4 regions of the Pseudarthrobacter sp. MOO14 genome follow, and region 1 is predicted to be linked to each of the others. Evidence: riboswitches for the same ligand, from Rfam matches in the RefSeq annotation. Region 1 holds a riboswitch; each other region holds the start of a gene.
What was found. Region 1 has a riboswitch for S-adenosylmethionine ahead of AC4EEV_RS17880 (bifunctional o-acetylhomoserine/o-acetylserine sulfhydrylase). Riboswitches for the same ligand answer to the same signal wherever they lie in the genome.
Positions count from the first base shown of each region.

Region 2: it holds a riboswitch for S-adenosylmethionine, as region 1 does, so the genes downstream of both, AC4EEV_RS09745 (DUF1737 domain-containing protein) here and AC4EEV_RS17880 (bifunctional o-acetylhomoserine/o-acetylserine sulfhydrylase) in region 1, are expected to answer to the same signal.
Region 3: it holds a riboswitch for S-adenosylmethionine, as region 1 does, so the genes downstream of both, AC4EEV_RS14105 (cobalamin-independent methionine synthase II family protein) here and AC4EEV_RS17880 (bifunctional o-acetylhomoserine/o-acetylserine sulfhydrylase) in region 1, are expected to answer to the same signal.
Region 4: it holds a riboswitch for S-adenosylmethionine, as region 1 does, so the genes downstream of both, AC4EEV_RS03615 (aminotransferase class V-fold PLP-dependent enzyme) here and AC4EEV_RS17880 (bifunctional o-acetylhomoserine/o-acetylserine sulfhydrylase) in region 1, are expected to answer to the same signal.

Region 1 is NZ_CM177849.1:3,892,045-3,896,648, forward strand. It holds gene AC4EEV_RS17875 (S8 family peptidase) at 1-1,757, opposite strand, end outside; SAM riboswitch class IV at 2,028-2,142, shown strand; gene AC4EEV_RS17880 (bifunctional o-acetylhomoserine/o-acetylserine sulfhydrylase) at 2,186-3,511, shown strand; SAM riboswitch class IV at 3,611-3,726, shown strand; gene metX (homoserine O-acetyltransferase MetX) at 3,739-4,604, shown strand, end outside.
Region 2 is NZ_CM177849.1:2,065,338-2,069,941, forward strand. It holds gene opgC (OpgC domain-containing protein) at 1-1,481, opposite strand, end outside; SAM riboswitch class IV at 1,658-1,772, shown strand; gene AC4EEV_RS09745 (DUF1737 domain-containing protein) at 1,786-2,049, shown strand; gene AC4EEV_RS09750 (rhodanese-like domain-containing protein) at 2,046-2,456, shown strand; gene AC4EEV_RS09755 (O-succinylhomoserine sulfhydrylase) at 2,457-3,665, shown strand; gene AC4EEV_RS09760 (glutamate--cysteine ligase 2) at 3,670-4,604, opposite strand, start outside.
Region 3 is NZ_CM177849.1:3,002,500-3,007,103, reverse strand. It holds gene AC4EEV_RS14115 (adenylosuccinate synthase) at 1-866, opposite strand, end outside; gene AC4EEV_RS14110 (M14 family zinc carboxypeptidase) at 1,096-2,151, opposite strand; SAM riboswitch class I at 2,373-2,476, shown strand; gene AC4EEV_RS14105 (cobalamin-independent methionine synthase II family protein) at 2,489-3,697, shown strand; gene AC4EEV_RS14100 (uracil-DNA glycosylase family protein) at 3,909-4,541, shown strand.
Region 4 is NZ_CM177849.1:779,423-784,026, reverse strand. It holds gene AC4EEV_RS03620 (class I SAM-dependent methyltransferase) at 1-753, opposite strand, end outside; gene AC4EEV_RS03615 (aminotransferase class V-fold PLP-dependent enzyme) at 846-2,264, opposite strand; SAM riboswitch class IV at 2,302-2,415, opposite strand; gene hisN (histidinol-phosphatase) at 2,557-3,381, opposite strand; gene rsgA (ribosome small subunit-dependent GTPase A) at 3,426-4,541, opposite strand; gene aroA (3-phosphoshikimate 1-carboxyvinyltransferase) at 4,525-4,604, opposite strand, start outside.

The sequences.
Region 1 (4,604 bases):
GTGACGTTGACGGCGACGGCGGAGACTCCGGTGGTGGGGATGCCGCCGTGGCCGGTGACGGGGACGCGGATGGTGGCTCCGGGTGCGACGGGGCCGCTGATGCCGCCGGTGCCGTAGCGGGTGTCCAGCTGCCGGAAGGGCGCCTGCGACGAGAAGGTGCCAGGGTCTACCGGGGCCCCTGCGATGTAGTAGCCGAAGGTGTCGGCGATGAGTTGGACGGTGCCGGCGGAGTTGTTGGTCAGGGCGATGGTTCCGTCGGCGGCAACGGGGGTGATGACCAGGTTGGGGGTGGTTTGGTCGGTGTTGAAGTTGAGGTTGGAGGTTCCGGGGGTGGGGGTGCCGCCGGCGTGGACGGTGATGTTGCCGAATCTGGTGGGTGAGGTGACGGTGACGTTGACGGCGACGGCGGAGACTCCGGTGGTGGGGATGCCGCCGTGGCCGGTGACGGAGACGCGGATGGTGGCTCCGGGTGCGACGGGGCCGCTGGCTCCGCCGGTGCCGTAGCGGGTGTCCAGCTGCCGGAAGGGCGCCTGCGACGAGAATGCCCCCGGCAGGCGCGGGCTGGCAGGCACGTGCAGCAGTTTGTTTGGCGTTCCGGCGCCGGCACCGGCGATGGTTCCCGGAACAGCCGTCGACAGGACGGTGTCCGTGACCTGCGCAGGCGTGAAGAGCGGGTGCCGGGAGAGGATGAGGGCTGCCGTGCCGGCAACGTGCGGTGAGGCCATGGAGGTCCCGCTCAGCGCTGCCGTGGCCGTCGACGACGTGTTCCAGGTGGAGGTAACGGCCACCCCCGGGGCGTAAAGGTCCACGCACTGGCCGTAGTTGGAGAACGAGGCCTGGTGGTCCGAGGAGTCGCTCGCGGCCACCGTCAAGGCGGACGGGACCCGGGCGGGCGAGGACGTGCAGGCATCCGTGGCCGAATTCCCGGCCGCGACGACGACGGAAATTCCATCGTCGACGACATTCTGGACTGCGGTGTCAAGGAGGCTGCTGACCGGTCCGCCAAGGCTCATGTTCACCACGGCCGGAGTTCCTGCGGCATGGTCCCCGGCAATCCAGTCGAGTCCGGCGATGATGTCCGAGTAGTAGCCGGACCCGTCGCAGGCCAAGGTCCGCACGGGCACGATCGTGGCGGATTTGGCCACGCCGTAGACGGTTCCGGCGATGATCCCCGAAACGTGGGTGCCGTGTCCGTTGCAGTCACTTGTCCCGCCGCCGTCGGAAAGTGCCGTCCATCCCGCGGCAACCCGTCCGCCGAAATCCACGTTCGAGGCGAGAACTCCGGTGTCAACCACATAGGCGCGGACACCGAGGCCGGAAGCGTCATACGTGTAGGCGCCGGACAGTGGCAACGCCTGCTGGTCCAGCCGGTCAAGACCCCAGGGCGCGGGTTTTTCCGTGGCGGAAATCGTCGATACCGCATCGGGTTCCACGGCTGTTGCCTTGCCGGACCGCAGCAGTGCGGCGGCTTGCGCCGCCGTGGCTTTGATCGCCGCTCCGTGCAGGGCCTTGCTGAACGTGTGGTCGACGGCGACCCCCTGGGAACGAAGGTTGCGCGCCGCCGTTGGGACGTCAGTTCCCGCCGGGAACTGGACCAGGTAGCGGCCATTGGGGCTGTCGGGAGCGGACGAGGGAGCGGCGGCGGGCGCGGTGGCTGCCGCTGGCGGCGCCGAGGCTTGCACTGGTGTACCGCTTGAGCAGAAGGCGACGGCGGACAACAGTGCGGCGGCAAGGGCCAGGCGCAAAGACTGGGGCAACGGAATCGAATTCCTTTGTGCGTGGTTGGGGGGCGACGGGATAACGTCGTCCGGCTTCCACGGTATCCGGGCCAGGACGGCTGGCGGCCAAACCTCGGGCGATCCTTCGCATTATTTGTGGAACCTTGGAAAACCTCCACATCGGACTGCCATCGCGCCCGGATCCGTCCCCCGCCCGTCGGCTGAGACCCCCACGGCCCGCACACAGCGGCAAGACCATGTTCGTCACAATGCTGTCCCGGCCGGAGTGATGTTCCTACACTGGGCGCAGGTCATGAGTGCCAGCGTTAAGCCCCGGCTCGCTGGCCGGCAACCCTCCATCCGCGGTGGGGTGCCCCGGGTGAGGACCAGGCTGTCCGGCAATTGCCGGAAGCAAGCGCGGCCCGTGGTGCTCCCAGCATGCCGGGCCCATGTCATAGGAGACTGAGATGTCCAACGGATGGTCCTTCGAAACCCGCCAGATCCATGCAGGCCAGGAGCCTGACAGCGCCACCGGGGCCCGCGCCCTTCCCATCTACCAGACCACGTCCTTCGTGTTCCCGAGCGCCGAGAGCGCAGCCAACCGTTTTGCGCTGGCCGAACTGGCGCCGATCTACACCCGCATCGGCAACCCCACCCAGGACGCGGTGGAGCAGCGGATCGCCAGCCTCGAAGGTGGCCTGGCCGCTTTGCTGCTGAGCTCGGGGCAGGCCGCGGAGACCTTCGCCGTCCTGAATATCGCCGAGGCCGGGGACCACATCGTGGCCAGCCCCAGCCTGTACGGCGGCACCTACAACCTGTTCGCCCACACCCTGAAGAAGTTCGGCATCGCGGTCACCTTCGTGGAAGATCCGGACAACCTGGATCAGTGGCGGAATGCCGTTCAGCCCAACACCAAACTGTTCTTTGGCGAGGTGGTATCCAACCCGCGCCAGGACGTCCTGGACATCGAAGGCATCTCCCAGGTGGCCCACGACGCCGGCGTTCCCCTGATCGTGGACAACACCCTGTCCACGCCCTACCTGATCCGGCCGCTGGAGTGGGGTGCGGACATCGTGATCCACTCCGCCACCAAGTACCTGGGCGGTCATGGCTCGGCGATTGCCGGCGTCATCGTCGACTCCGGCAAGTTCGATTTCGGCAAGGACCCCGACCGGTTCCCCGGTTTCAACACCCCGGATCCCACCTACAACGGGCTGGTCTACGCCCGGGACCTTGGCGAGGGTGGCGCACTGGGCGCCAACCTTTCCTACATCCTCAAAGCCCGTGTCCAGTTGCTGCGCGACCTTGGCTCGGCGGTTTCGCCCTTCAACGCCTTCCTGATTTCGCAGGGCCTGGAAACGCTGAGCCTGCGGGTGGAACGGCACGTTTCCAACGCCACGGAGGTGGCGCGCTGGCTGGAGGGAAGGGACGACGTCGAATCGGTCGCCTACGCGGGGCTGCCGTCCAGCCCCTGGTACGAACGGGGCCGCAAGTACGGGCCCAAGGGGACCGGCGCCGTCGTCGCTTTCAACCTGGCCGGAGGCGCGGAGGCGGGCAAGCGCTTCGTCGACGCCCTGGAACTGCACTCGCACGTCGCCAACATCGGCGACGTCCGTTCGCTTGTCATCCACCCGGCGTCGACCACCCACAGCCAGCTCTCGCCCGAGCAGCAGGTGGTGGCCGGCGTCAATCCGGGGCTGGTCCGCTTGTCGGTTGGCTTGGAGCACATCGACGACATCCTGGCCGACCTGGAGGCCGGTTTCCGCGCGGCCAAGGGCGGCGCCGACGCCTGACCGCCAGCACGCCGGGGCGCTGCCGGCCGGCAGCGCCGGGAAGTCACAACCAGTCACACTCTTGGCCTGGACCGGGGAGTGTTTCGTACACTCGAACCAGGTCATGAGTGCCAGTGACAGCCCCGGCTTGCTGGCCGGCAACCCTCCTTCCGCGGTGGGGTGCCCCGGGTGAAGACCTGGCCTGCCGGTCAAATGACGGCAGGCAAGCGCGTAGAAGAGGTCTTGCCATGACGGTTACCGTCGCCCGTACCACCATTCCCGAACACGGAGTTGTCCGCTACGCCTCCATCGGAGGACTCGAGCTCGAAGGCGGCGGCTACCTGCCGGATGTCACCCTGGCGTACGAAACCTGGGGCACGCTGAACGCGGACGGCAGCAACGCCATCCTGATCGAGCATGCCCTGACGGGCAGCACCCACGTGACCCGGGGCGACACCGACGAAGAGGGCTGGTGGGAACAGCTGGCCGGTCCCGGGGCTCCCGTCGATACGGACAGGTTCTTCGTGGTGTCCGTCAACATTGTGGGCGGTTGCTACGGGTCCACGGGCCCGTCGTCGGCCGCTCCCGACGGAGCACCCTGGGGCTCACGCTTCCCCCTGGTCACCCTGCGGGACAGCACTGTTGCCGAGGCCCGGCTGGCGGACCAGTTGGGCATCGGGAGCTGGTACGCCGTCCTTGGGGGTTCCATGGGGGGTGCCCGCGCCCTGGAGTGGGCGGTGACCTACCCTGGCCGGGTGCAGCGCTGCGCCGTCATCTCGGTCGGCGCTGCCAGCACGGCTGAACAGATCGCTTTCGCCCAGGCCCAGACCCTGGCCATCCGCCAGGATCCGAACTTCAACGGCGGCGACTACTACGGCGGACCGTGTCCGGAAGACGGACTGGCCCTGGCACGGCGGATCGCCCACATCACGTACCGGTCCGCCGCGGAACTGGAAGGGCGCTTCGGCCGGGAACCCCAGGCTCCCGAGTCGCCCCTGCACGGCGGACTGCTGGCAAACCGCGGACGCTACCAAGTGGAAAGCTATCTGGACCACCAGGGCAGGAAGCTCGTCCGCCGGTTCGACGCCAACAGCTATATCGCCCTCACCGAGGC
Region 2 (4,604 bases), 1.8 Mb from region 1:
TTCGGCCCGTAGACCATGCCCACCACCAGGCCGGAGAACAGCACGAAGAGTTCGGCACCCGATACGAAGCCCACGGCCTCCTGGGTGAGCAGCTGGAACAGCGAGACCAGGCCCAGGTGGTTGACCACCACGAAGACAATGGCCATCCCGCGCAGCAGATCCACGCGCGAGTCCCTGTTTCCCGGCTCCTGGTAGCTCCATGCGGTGGCGGCGTTGACCCGGCGGGGAATCTGCCACAGCGCCGCCAGGAGGATGGCCATCGCCACGGCCACGGTCCAGACCGCAGCCCCGGACAGGGTGTTGGCCCGGACATACGATCCGTCCGCGGCCACATCGGTGACCGGCCCGGTGACCACAGCAGAGGACTTCAGCCGGTCCAGCGCAGCTTTGGCGATGGCGGGATTTCCGGTGAGCAGCCAGTCGATGCTGGCCACGCCGGTATCCCGGGTGCTGGTGCGCTCGTCCCACACCACCGCCGCCGTCCTGGCGAAAGCCGGCGAGGTGGCGGTACCCACCACCTGGTCCCACCAGGCCGTCTTGATATCCGCCTCCGGCGGTCCGCCCGCGGCAGGGCTGTAGAACGCCGACGTCTGGAGCAGTAGCGGCTTCCTGCGGACCTCCGCGTAGGCACTGTAGAAGTTCTCGCTGCCCGCGCCGGTCAGCATCTCCTGGAGTTCACCGGCACGCGGCACGGTGTTAACGGCAGCGGCGCCGGCAGTGTCGTCATGGTAGGCAGTCAGGCCCACCCAGTCCACGGCGTCGTCCCCCGGATAGTAGGGGGCGTAGGCGGCGTCGGAGCCGTTCCAGGCGCCGTCGCCGTTGGTGTCCAGGAGGGCGAAGCCGTCACTTCCAGGCTGCGGGGCATTCCTGCTCCGGTCAAAGGGGTAGTCCTTGCCCAGGTACGGCGCCCAGACCATGGCGGCCCGGCCGCCGTCGTCCTTTTTGACCGCTGCCGCGACCGCCTTGAAGGCCTCCCGGTAGGCGGCCGGCTGCTGCCCCCAGGCCACCCAGCTCGAGTTCATGTCCGGCGCAAACCGGATCAACAGCCGGCCCTTGAACCCGGAGGCCAGGTCGCGGACCTTGCCGGCGAAGGCTTCCGCTTCGGAGGCGCCGATCTGGTCCAGCGGCACCGTGGGCTTCACGGTGAGCATGGCGTGGGCGCCCTTGGCCGAGGCCTGCTGCAGGAACCCCTCGATGTTGTTCTGGTCCGAGTCGCGGAACGGCAGGCCGATGTCGTGGCCAAACACGGCCGGGCTCGCACCCAGCCGGTCGGAGAATCCAGCGGCGGTATCCTCGCCCCATTCAAGGACGGCACCCAGCCACGGCTTGCCTTGGTCCGGTTCCGCGGAGGCCGCCTGCGCAGCACCGGCGGGCGCCAGCAGCGCCAGGAGCACGACGACGGCGGCGGCCAGGAACGCCCCGGGGGAACGGTGACGGGCACGACGACGGCCGGCCTGGTGGTGCGATGTTGCTGCTCGCATGCTGGCAAGACCCCCCGGTACTCCCACTGTGACGGCAGGGCGGCGCCCCCGGTAGAAACTTTATCGGCCCGGCCGCCCTGCCGCGTTCCCGTGACGCGGTGGTCGCGGGCTCTCAATTACGGAACATGACGACGGCGGCCGTGCGGCTTGGCGGCGCAGGTGTTACGTTTTTGGGGAGTAATGAGTACCGGTGTTAAGCCCTGACTGGCCGGTCGGCAACCCTCCTCTCGCGGCGGGGTGCCTCAGGTGAATACTTGGCATATCGACCGATTCGAGCTGCAAGCGTGAAAGAAGGAGATCCGTCGTGTCTGACGCACCCGCCCCTGACGAAAAATTGTCCTACCGCCTGATTACGGGCCCGGACGACCGCTCCTTCTGTGAGCGGATCTCGGCTGCGCTTGCGGACGGTTACGTCCTGCACGGCAGCCCGGCGGCCACTTTCAACGGCAGCAGCGTCATCGTGGCCCAGGCCGTTGTCCTCCCGGCCGCCATCGCGTCGGCTGACGCCGCGGTGGCCACGGCTGTTGACGACCTGGAAGGCGAGTTCGACGGCGAGGGCCACGCATGAGCTACGCGGGAGACCTGACGCCGCAGGAAGCGTGGGCCAAGCTGGAGCAGGGCGCCATCCTGGTGGACGTCCGCACCGAGGGCGAATGGGCCCACATTGGCATTCCGGATACCAAGGCAACGGACAACGATCCGCTCTTCATCCAGTGGACCTTCCCCGGCGGCATCCCCAACCCCGATTTCGTGAAGGACCTCAAGGAGCAGGCGCCTGAGGACCCGGGCGCTGAGCTCGTGTTCCTTTGCCGTTCGGGCCAGCGATCCATCGCCGCGGCCGTGGCGGCCACCCAGGCCGGCTTCACTTCCTACAACGTCCTGGAGGGCTTCGAGGGGGAACCTGACCGCTACGGCGAACGGACCGTCAACGGCTGGAAGAACCGCGGCCTGCCCACCAACCTCGGAAAGAACTAAGTGACTTTCAATCAAGATGCCCCCGGCTGGAGCCCCGACACCCAGGCTGTCCGCGGCGGGCTGGACCGCACCAACTTCCAGGAAACCTCAGAGGCCGTCTTCCTGAATTCCGGGTTCGTCTACGAATCCGCGGCCGCGGCCGAACGCGCCTTCACCGGCGAGGACGAGCGCTTTGTGTACTCGCGCTACGGCAACCCGTCCGTGGCCACCTTCCAGGAACGGCTCAGGCTGCTGGAAGGCACCGAGGCCTGCTTCGCGACGGCGTCGGGCATGTCCGCGGTGTTCACGGCCCTGGGCGCGCTGCTTGCAGCCGGTGACCGCGTGGTGGCCGCCCGCTCACTGTTCGGGTCATGCTTCGTGATCCTGAACGAGATCCTGCCGCGGTGGGGAGTGGAAACGGTCTTCGTCGATGGCCCGGACCTGGACCAGTGGCGCGAGGCCCTGTCCAAGCCCACCACCGCCGTCTTCTTCGAATCCCCGTCCAACCCGATGCAGGAAATCGTGGACATCGCCGCGGTGAGCGAACTGGCCCATGCCGCCGGCGCCACGGTAGTTGCGGACAATGTCTTCGCCACTCCCCTGCTGCAGCGCTGCGGGGACCTGGGCGCGGACGTCATCGTGTACTCCGGCACCAAGCACATCGACGGGCAGGGCCGGGTCCTGGGCGGTGCCATCCTGGGCACCAAGGAGTTCATCGACGGCCCGGTGAAGCAGCTGATGCGCCACACAGGTCCGGCGCTTTCGGCGTTCAACGCCTGGGTCCTGACCAAGGGCCTGGAAACCATGAGCCTGCGCGTCCGGCACTCCTCGGCCACCGCCCTGCGGCTCGCTGAATGGCTCGAGGAGCAGCCTGCCGTGAGCTGGGTGAAGTACCCGCTGCTGACATCGCACCCGCAGTATGAGCTGGCGGCGAAGCAGATGAGCGCCGGCGGCACGGTCCTCACCCTTGAGCTGGCGCCCTCGGGCGGCCGCTCCGGCAAGGAGGCGGCCTTCGCCCTGTTGGACGGGCTGCGGATCATCGACATCTCCAACAACCTGGGCGATTCGAAATCCCTGATCACCCACCCCGCCACCACCACCCACCGCGCCATGGGGCCGGAGGGGCGGGCCGCCATTGGCTTGAGCGACGGCGTGGTCCGGCTCTCCGTGGGGCTCGAGGACGCGGACGACCTCATCCGCGACCTGGAACAGGCCCTGAAGCAGATCTAAGGCGTCAGGCCTGGCGGACCCGCAGCAGTTCCGGGGTGTCTTCCACGCCGGAAAGATCCAGGGCGCCGCGCATGGTGGCGTCTACGGCGTGCCGGACCACTGCACCGAAGCCCATATCCTCGGGAGGCGGTCCGGCCAGCGCCCTGTCGCGGGCCCGGCGCTGCTCGGCGGCCCCTGTCCCGCGGGCGATGATGTGCTCCACGCCCTGCCGGGCCATGGCCAGTTCGCCCTGTTCCTGAAGGACAGGCGCCAGGTAATCCACCAGGGAACGGGCTACGTCCGCGGCCGGGGCCGGGCGGAAGTTCCCAAAGTCCAGGAGCTCGCCGCCGAGTCCCGAACTGCTGGCCTGCCAGGAGGCCATCCGCAGCAGGACAGTGGGCACCGGCGCCGGGTCCACGCCCTCGCGCCATTCCCTGCCGGCCGATTCCACCAGGGCGCGGACCAGCACGGCGATCAAGGCTGCATCCTCGGCGCGGAGGCAGACGTCCGCCACCCGCACCTCCACGGTGGGGTGGTTGCGGGAGAGCCGCGCGTCGAAATACAGCATCCCTTCATCGAGCATCACGCCGGTGTCCAGCAGCCGGGTGACCACCCTCCGGTAGGCGGGGTACGTCCCGTAGATCGCGGCCGGGCCGGACGTCGGCCACCGGTTCCAGGCCTGGGTACGGTAGCTTTCGAACCCGGTGGGGACGCCGTTCCAGTACGGCGAGTTGGCGCTCAACGCCGTCAGCACCGCCAGCTTGTCGCGGATCCGGTCCAGGACCGCCACGCCCTCTTCCGGCGATTCGATGTAGGTGTGCACGTGGAAACCGCAGGTCAGCTGTTCCTGCGCCGTGAGGCCAAAGCGCTCCAGCATCCTGGCGTAGCGAGGGTCCGGCGTGGTGTGGCTGGCGGATGCCAGCGGAGACGTGGCCAGCGCAGCCACCCTGGCTCCGTTCT
Region 3 (4,604 bases), 890 kb from region 1:
AGGTACATCCCCATCTCGTCGAAGAGCTCGGTGGGGAACGGTCCGGCCCCAACGCGGGTGGTGTAAGCCTTGATGATGCCGATCGAGCGGGAGATCCGGGTAGGGCCGATGCCCGAGCCCACGGACGCGCCGCCGGCGGTGGGGTTTGAGGAGGTCACGAATGGGTAGGTGCCGTGGTCGACGTCGAGGAACGTGGCCTGGCCGCCCTCCATCAGGACCACCTTGCCCTCGTCCAGGGCGGTGTTAAGGACCAGGGTGCTGTCGATGACCAGCGGGCGGAGGCGGTCGGCAAAGGACAGGAAGTAATCAACGATCTCGTCCACCACAACGCTGCGGCGGTTGTAGACCTTGACCAGGAGCTCGTTCTTCTGGCGCAGCGAGCCTTCCACCTTCTGGCGGAGGATGGATTCGTCGAAGACGTCCTGGACACGGATGCCCAGCCTGGCCACCTTGTCCATGTAGGCGGGGCCAATGCCGCGGCCGGTGGTTCCGATGGCGCGGCTGCCGAGGAAACGTTCGGTCACCTTGTCCAGCACCTGGTGGTAGGGGGCCACCAGGTGGGCGTTGGCGGACACGCGGAGCCGCGAGGTATCGGCGCCGCGGGCCTGGAGTCCGTCGATCTCCTGGAAAAGGGCTTCGAGGTTCACCACGCAGCCATTGCCGATGATGGGCACCGCGTTGGGGCTGAGAATGCCTGCGGGCAGCAGTTTGAGTTCGTACTTTTCACCGCCTACGACGACGGTGTGCCCGGCGTTGTTCCCGCCGTTGGGCTTGACGACGTAGTCAACACGGCCGCCCAGAAGGTCGGTGGCCTTGCCTTTTCCTTCGTCGCCCCACTGGGCTCCTACGATCACAATTGCTGGCATGGGATCCTCCCCCATTCGTTCGGGCTGCCCGGGTCCGGCCGCGGGGAGCGGACCTGCGCAGCGCCGTTCATGAGAATGCCCCGAACAGACCGGCCGTCGCCGGACCGCGGGGCGGCTCAGCGATGCAAGAGTTCCGGGGCTCTTACCACCCAAGTTTAGCGGATCAGGCACTTTGTCCACTCGATGGGCCCGCCGCGGCCCCGCAAGGGACTGCGGCGGGCCTGGTCCCTTACTCGTCCTCGGCTTCCCCGGCCGGCCGGGACGTCTGTACGGCGAGAGTGTCCCAGAAGGAGGTGTCGGCGTCGGCAATGGAACCGTCCGCGATCGCCGCGGCGGTGGAGGTCAGGGTGGTGACCGTCTGCTTGATCAGGTAGCCGTTGCTCCGCTGCCCCAGCGCGTAGCCGTCCAAGTAGTGGTCCGACATGCCGCGCATCTCGAAAAGCAGGGTGGCAATGCCGTATTCCACGGATATGCCGTTGCGGCTGATGGTCTCCGCACTGCCGCCCTGGTATTTGCCCAGGTGGCCCCAGCCGGTGGAGTCCACGTTGTTGAAAACCACGGCACCAAGCCGCTTGGATTTCTCGACGACGGCGGGATCGGCGTTCGGGGTGGTGGGGTACAGGATTGACCCGGACACCAGCTTGCCGTCGCGTTCAGCGCGGGTGCCCTGGTGGTGCAGGTCGATCATGTAATCGACGCGGTACTTGCGCATCACGTTGCTGTGCAGGGCCTGGGTCTCCGGCTGGACCTTGGCCACGTGGTCCCGGTTCAGGTCCACGCCCTCCGCGTTGTAACGCGTCAGGTGGCGGTCGCCTTTGGCGAGGTAGTCGTCCAAGGAAAAATTCACGTCCCCCATGGCGCCATCGGCATTGAGCATGGGCACGATCAGGATATTGACGCCGTCCAGGATGCCGGACGACTTGCCCGTGCCCAGGTGCTTGATGAACTCCATGGCGCCCTCGGTGGTGAGCTGTTCGTTGCCATGCTGCTGGGTCAGGTAGAGGATGGTGGGCTTGGCCGGGTCAGAGATGTATTTGACCAGGTGGATATCGCGGCCCTTGACCGTCTGGCCGATCACTTCCAGCTCCATGGCCGGTTGCTTGGCGTCCTGGTCCTTCAGGAAGGAGACCATCTGACTGTACGTAGCCAGCTTGCTGGTGGTGATCTGGCCGTTGCCGCCGTAGTTGGGGCCTTCGCCAACTGCGTGGGCCATCGGGGCGGACCCGGCGAAGATGGCCAGCGCCAGCGCGCCGGATACGGCAAGGGTCCTCAAAGATTTCGTCACAGTGCGTTACCTCTTTCGAGTGCATCGGGTGCGTTCAGCCGCCATGTTCCCCATTACGGCCCGTGACAGACAGCCAACCAAGCTTGACGAAAGCTGTCAATAGACTGGACAAAACCTGGGAACGGGTTGGGCTATTGCCGGGGAGCGCCACCGCCCAACACCGATCCGCCGTATTCTGAACCGCATTTGCCCACAGGCGGTTCATGGATTTAGGTAAGAGTGGACCATCCGGAGCGGCTGAGAGACCTGGCTCAATGACGCCGCAGCAACCACGGTCCGGCAGGAAAGCTGCCGGCCGAGGTGCTACTGCCAGGACCGATGGAAGGAAGATTCCAGCTTGCCCCTCAACACCGACCATATTCGCGCCACCCACGCCGGGTCCCTGCCTCGCACCGATGAACTCATCGCAGCCAACACCGCAAAGGAATCCGACGGGATCACCCCGGCGTTCCTGGAGCTCCTGGAAGACTCCGTTGTGGGCGTGGTCCAGCGCCAGAAGGACCTGGGCATCGATATCCCCAACGACGGCGAGTACGGGCATACGATGTCCAACTCCGTGGACTACGGGGCCTGGTGGAACTACTCCTTCGCCCGGCTCGGCGGCCTGGAGCCGACCACCGTGGACCGGTGGGCTGAAGCCGAAGTCCGGCGGTCGTCCCCCGGAAACGTTGTCCTGACGTCCTTCCCCGACCGGCGGGACCGGCAGGCGTTCAATGAGGCGTACAGCGATCCCTCCTCCGGGATCTTGGCGCACCGGAAGAGCGTGTCCCAACCCAAGATCGCCGGGCCCCTGACATATACCGGCCATGACCTGGTGGCCTCGGACATCAAGAACCTGAAGACCGGGCTCGCCGCGGCAGGCCTCAGCGAAGGATTCGTGGCGTCCCTCTCCCCCGGTTCCTGCGCCCGCGTCGCCAATGAGTACTACAAGAACGATGAGGAGCTCGTCTACGCCTGCGCCGATGCGATGCGCGAGGAATACAAAGCCATCATCGACGCCGGCCTGACGGTCCAGCTCGACGATCCGTCCCTGGCCGAGAGCTGGGACCAGATCAACCCGGAGCCGTCCCTGGAGGACTACCTGAAGTTCATTCAGCTGCGCGTCGAGGCCACCAACTGGGCCTTGCGGGACCTTCCGCAGGAACAGGTCCGGCTGCACGTTTGCTGGGGCTCCTGGCATGGTCCGCACACTACGGACATCCCATTCGCCGACATCATCGGCTCAGTGCTGCAGGTCAACGCCGGCGCGTACTCCTTCGAGGCGGCCAATGTCCGCCACGAGCACGAATGGCGTGTCTGGGAGGACACCACCCTTCCTGAGGGCAAAGTCATCATCCCCGGCGTCGTCTCCCACGCCACCAATGTGGTGGAGCACCCGGACCTGGTGGCGGACCGGATTGTCCGCTTCGCCAAGCTGGTGGGACGCGAGAACGTCATCGCGTCCACCGACTGCGGCCTGGGCGGCCGGGTGCATCCGCAGATCGCCTTCGCCAAGCTGGAGGCTCTTGGCGAGGGCGCCCGCCGCGCCACCAAGCGCCTCTGGTAGTCATCCGCCCCTTCCGGGAATGACCGCCGGTCCACTGCGCCATGAATCAGGTGCGCTGGACCGGCGTTTCGTTTCCCCGGGCTTGGTAAACTGGCAAAGGCCGACCCGGAATCGGCCCACCCCAACTAACCACCGTTGATGAGCTGCGCCACCGTGCGCCCATTTTCGGCGGTGGACGCAACATCAATCCCCGCAGGAGAACCAGCCCTTCATGACCGCACTGGCCCCCGAAACATTCCACGAACAGCTCATGAGCCGCCGTTACGAGCCCAGCGTTGCCGCTGTCAACGAGCTGTGCGATTCCCTGCAGGAAGCGAAGCCCGGAACCGTGGTGCCCTACGTGGACCCCATGCACGATGTTGAGGAATGCCGCATCATCAGCCTGTACTCCAATATTGGCGAGATGGACCAGTCCGGTTTCATCACTGCCGGTGACCAGGACGCCGCGACCCGCATGCTGGGCATCCAGTGGAAGCTGGGCCTGCGCCCGGAATTCGTGATGCCCTGGAACGTCCACCCGTGGCACGTCCCGGGGGAGGCCAACGGAAAATTCACCCCGGACCAGGTGCAGGCAGGTTTGAAGCCGCTGCTGAAGTTCCTCGCCCTGGTCCCCCGCGCCTCCGTGATCGTGGCGCACGGCACGGAGGCAAACCGCCTGGCCAACCTGCTGCTGAAGACCGAAGTCCCGCTGCTGTGGCGCCGCGGCCTCAAGACCTACAAGGTCCGCTCCCTGAGTGGCCGCGCCTTCGCAGGTTCTCCGGCCCGCCAGGAGGAGTTCCTCGCGGACATGCACACGGCGTACGCCGATGCCATGGCACGCACCGGCATCGCCCACCACGCCTAGGGTTTCGACGCGGCTCAACCACCGACGACGGCAGGTCACCTTCGCTGGGAAGGTGACCTGCCG
Region 4 (4,604 bases), 1.3 Mb from region 1:
CTTCACGGCGCGCCACGCCAAGGTGAGGTAGGGAAGATCGAGTTCCTGGTCGGGCGGGTAGGCCAGATGGTCGTGGAGGTACCAGTCCAGGTTCGCCAGGACCTTGGCCCTGGTTGCCTCGCCGGCGCGCAGGTAATAGCTCCGGGACTTGGTGAGTTCCATCAGGTCCGTGGTGGTCACCTTGTCCTGCCAGTGCGTGACATGCCCTTCGAGCCCGGTGAATTCGGGCCCCACCACCGGCTTGTGGCCCGGGCGGTACACATCGCCGGCGTGCATGATCCTGGAGAGCCTGTGCACCCACGGCACCGAGGTATCCAGTTGGTTCCAGATGAGTCCGAGCGTTCCGTGCGGGCGCAGGACGCGGGCAAGTTCGGTGCTCGCAGGCAGCGCGTCGCACCAGTGCCAGGCCTGCGCCACGGTGACGACGTCGAAGGAGGCTTCGGCCAGCCCCGTCGCCTCCGCGGTCCCCGCCACGGCCGTGGCAGCAGGGCAGTGTGCCGCGAGTTGGGCGAGCATGTCCGTGGAAGGGTCGACGGCGGTTACCTCCAGGCCAAGCTCCAGCAGCAGGGCCGTAAACTTCCCGGTACCGGCCCCGACATCGAGTGCGTCACGGGCCTGCGCCGGGACCAGCCACCGGGCTGATTCCACGGGGTAGCCCGGCCTGACGCGCTGGTAGTGCCGTCCGCCGTCGCGGAAACTGCCGCCAAGTTCCCGCCGGCGCCCGTGATCAAGCTTGGGGCCACCCCGAACCACGCGTGGACTCCTTCAATTCCGACTGTTGATGCCCCTCGAATTTACCGCACCCCCTTTGGACATGTGCTGGGGGAGCAGGAGCGGGAGGTGCCCTAGTCGTCGATACAGGGGGCCGCACCGGCCGTGCCCGGGGTGTTGGGTGCCCAGTGCGGGTAGGTGCGGGAGTCGTTGGCGGGCACCCAACGGCCTGCGTCAACCACGTAGTCCCAGCCCAGCCCGTTGCTGCGCAGTGCGCGGATGCCGGCAAGAAGGCGTTCGGCATCCTCCAGCCGGGATCCGACGCCGAAGCTCGCCCGGAGTGATCCGTTGGGCAGGCCCAGGCGTTTCAGCAGTGGGTGGGCGCAGAAGCGTCCGTCCCGCAGGCCCACGCCGTGCTCCGCCGAGAGGTAGGCGGCCACCAGCCCGGCGTCGTAGCCTGCAACCGAGAAATTGACCACGCCGATGGTGTCCGTTTCCGGATTGGTGTCCTTGAAGATCTGGTGGACGGTGACGCCATCGATGCCCTGGAGGCCCTCCACCAGGAAGGAGCGGATGGCGGACTCGTGGGCGTGCCAGCGTTCCTGGTCCAGTTCCGCGATCACCTGGGTGGCGCGGGCCAGCGTGGCGGCTCCCAGGACGTTGGGCGATCCCCCCTCATGGCGGGCCGGGCCGGTGGCCCAGCTGACGCCGTCGAGCCTTGCTTCCTTGACGGCACCGCCCCCGGCCAGGTGCGGGACACCGGCGTCCAGCCAGTCAGCACGTCCCACCAGGACGCCTGCGCCGAACGGCGCGTAGAGCTTGTGCCCGGAGAACGCAAGGTAGTCGACGTCGTCCGTGCTGATGTCCACCCGGCGATGCGGCGCAAGCTGGGCGGCGTCCACCACGATCCGTGCGCCGTACTGGTGCGCCAGCGCGGCCAAGGCCCGGATGGGGAGGATCTCGCCGGTGACGTTGGAAGCGCCGGTGACGGCCAGCAGGCTGACCCCGCCCTGCTCAAGTTCGGTGCGGACTGCCTCCAAAGTGCCGCTGATGGTATCCGCGGCGACAATGCTGCGGTGCGGGACGCCCTGCCAGGGCAGGAGGTTGGCGTGGTGTTCGATGTCCAGGTAAAGGACATCTCCGGCGGGGCGGCCGTCCGCCAGCGGCAGGCAGCCGGCCAGCAGGTTCAGGGAGTCGGTGGTGTTGCGGGTGAAGATGACCGAATCGCCGGGGCGCCCTCCCACGAAGTCGCGGACAATGTTGCGTGCGTTTTCGTACACTGAGGTGCTGATCTGGGATGCGTAGCCGGCGCCCCGGTGGACACTCGCGTAGTACGGGAGGATCTCGTTCAGGTACGCGGACACCACTGACAGCGCCGGTGCGGAGGCGCCGTAGTCGAGGTTTGCGTAGCGGACGTGGCCGCCGGAGATCAGCGGCGCCTGGATCTCGGCGCCGGTGACCGCGGCGAGGGGCCGGCCGGCGACGGCCTGTCGCGGATCCGCCGCGGCGGCGTTGGCGGTGGCGGAAAGGGGGGAGACGGTGGCAGTTGTCACAGAGACCTCACTTGGATACAGGACTCCGGCACAGTGGAATCCGCGCTTGCCGTATCCGCTCCGGACCGGCCTGGTCGTCACCCGGGGCACCCCACCGCGAATGGAGGGTTGCCGGCCAGCAAACCGGGGTTTTGCGCTGGCACTCGTGACCTGGATAAAAGCGTAGAACATGGAATGGGCAGGACTAAAGCCGCGGCAATTGTTAAGGCTTTTGTTACGCCCTGCCGAAGAAACGGCCGCGGACGCCCCCTCAAGGAGGCGTCCGGCGTCGTATTGTTCGATTATTGTGCCGCTAGGGCGACTGCTGGAGCAGGTCGTCGAGGTCCGGGTTCAGCCGGTGCAGCACCTCTGAATGCAGGATCGAGTTCGTGGCCAGGGCATTGCCGCCGAACGGGCCATCCTCGCCTTCGAGGGACGTGAAGCGGCCGCCGGCCTCCACCACGATCGGTACCAGGGCAGCCATGTCGTACAGGTTCAGTTCGGGTTCGCAGGCGATATCCACCGAGCCTTCCGCCACCATGCAGTAGGACCAGAAGTCTCCGTACGCCCGGGTCCGCCACACGTCTTCCGTCAGGCCGAGGAAGTCGTCAAGGTTTCCGCGTTCCTTCCAGCCGCCCAGGCTGGAATAGGAGAGGGAGGCGTCGGCCAGGTTTGAGACGTTGGAAACCCGAAGCCGGGTGGCGGCGGCCAGGGACCTGCCCATGTACGCGCCCATGCCTTTGGCAGCCCACCAGCGCTTGCCCAGTGCCGGAGCGCTGACGACGCCCACCACCGGCTCGCCCTCGTCCACCAGGGCGATCAGCGTGGCCCAGACCGGGACGCCGCGGACGAAGTTCTTGGTCCCGTCGATGGGATCGATGATCCAGCGCCGCGAGCCGTGGCCGGTGCTGCCGAATTCCTCACCCAGAACGGCATCGCGGGGCCGGGAGCGGGAGAGTTGGCCTCGGATGGCCTCCTCGGCCGCCTTGTCGGCGTCGGTGACCGGCGTCAGGTCCGGCTTGGTCTCGACGTGGAGGTCCAGGGCCTTGAACCGGCTCATCGTCTGGTCGTCCACGGAGTCGGCCAGGACGTGGGCCAGGCGCAGGTCATCGTTGTAACTCGAAGCGGGTTGGATCATGGTTCCAAACTACCGTCTGCGGGCGTTTCTGCCGGGAGAACGCGTCAGTTGACGCTGCCAAGCTCCTTCGTTTCCTGTGCTTCCATCCTTGGATCGGCGCCGAGCAGCCGCCGCAGGGACGCCAGGCGGGCGGCGCCGGTAGGGCCGGCGTGTCCGCCGTCCACCCACTCGTCCAGCCCGCAGTTGACCGCCGTTGCCGTGTGCTTGCAGCCCCGCTCGCAGTTTTCGATGCCCGGGGAGAGATCCGGGAACGAGCGCAGGATCCTGTCCGGGTCCACGTGCGCCAGGCCAAAGGACCGGATCCCCGGGGTGTCGATGATCCAGCTGCCGGGCGGCGCGTCCGCGAGCCGAAGTGCCAGCGCCGACGACGACGTGTGCCGGCCGCGCCCGGTGACGGCGTTGACGCCGCCGGTGGCGCGCTCGGCGCCCGTGAGTGCGTTCACCATAGTGGATTTGCCCACCCCGGAATGCCCCAGCATCACGGTGACGGTGCCGTCGAGGTGTGCGCGGAGGGCGGCCACCGCAGCGCTGTCCAGCCGGGCGGAGAGGCCGTCGTCGGACCGCGCGTCGATCCCGGAGGCCTGTGCGTCGGCGGTCTTGCTGATGATGACGGGGAAGTCCAGGTGCGTGTAATTGGAGAGGAGCTCGGCGGGATCCTTGACGTCGGCCTTGGTCACCAGCAGGATCGGCGCGATCCCGGCGTCGTAGGCCGCCACCAGGGCGCGGTCAATGAAGCCTGTGCGGGGCTCGGGGTTGGCGGCCGCCACGACGATGACCAGCTGGTCCGCGTTGGCCACCACGGCGCGCTCCACGGGGTCGGTATCGTCGGCACTGCGGCGAAGCAGGGTGCGGCGGTCCTGAATTTTCACCAGCCGGGCCAGCGTGTCCGGGGCTCCGGAGACATCCCCCACCAGGGAGACGAAGTCGCCGGCCACCACGGGATTGCGGCGAAGCTCGCGGGCCCGCGCAGCGATGACCACCCGCTCATTGTCCGAGTCCTCACCCACCACCGCGGTGTACCGCCCACGGTCCACCGTGATGATCCGGCCGGTTACGGCGTCATCGTGGCTGGGGCGGTCTTTGGTGCGTGGCCTGGAGCCTTTCTTGCTCGGGCGGATCCTGACGTCCGATTCGTCCCAGGAATCAGTGCTCCGCGCCACTGCCGCGCCCTTCCGGTCCGGCAGCGGACGTGCCCTCCTGGGCCAGCATGCCTGCCCACAGCT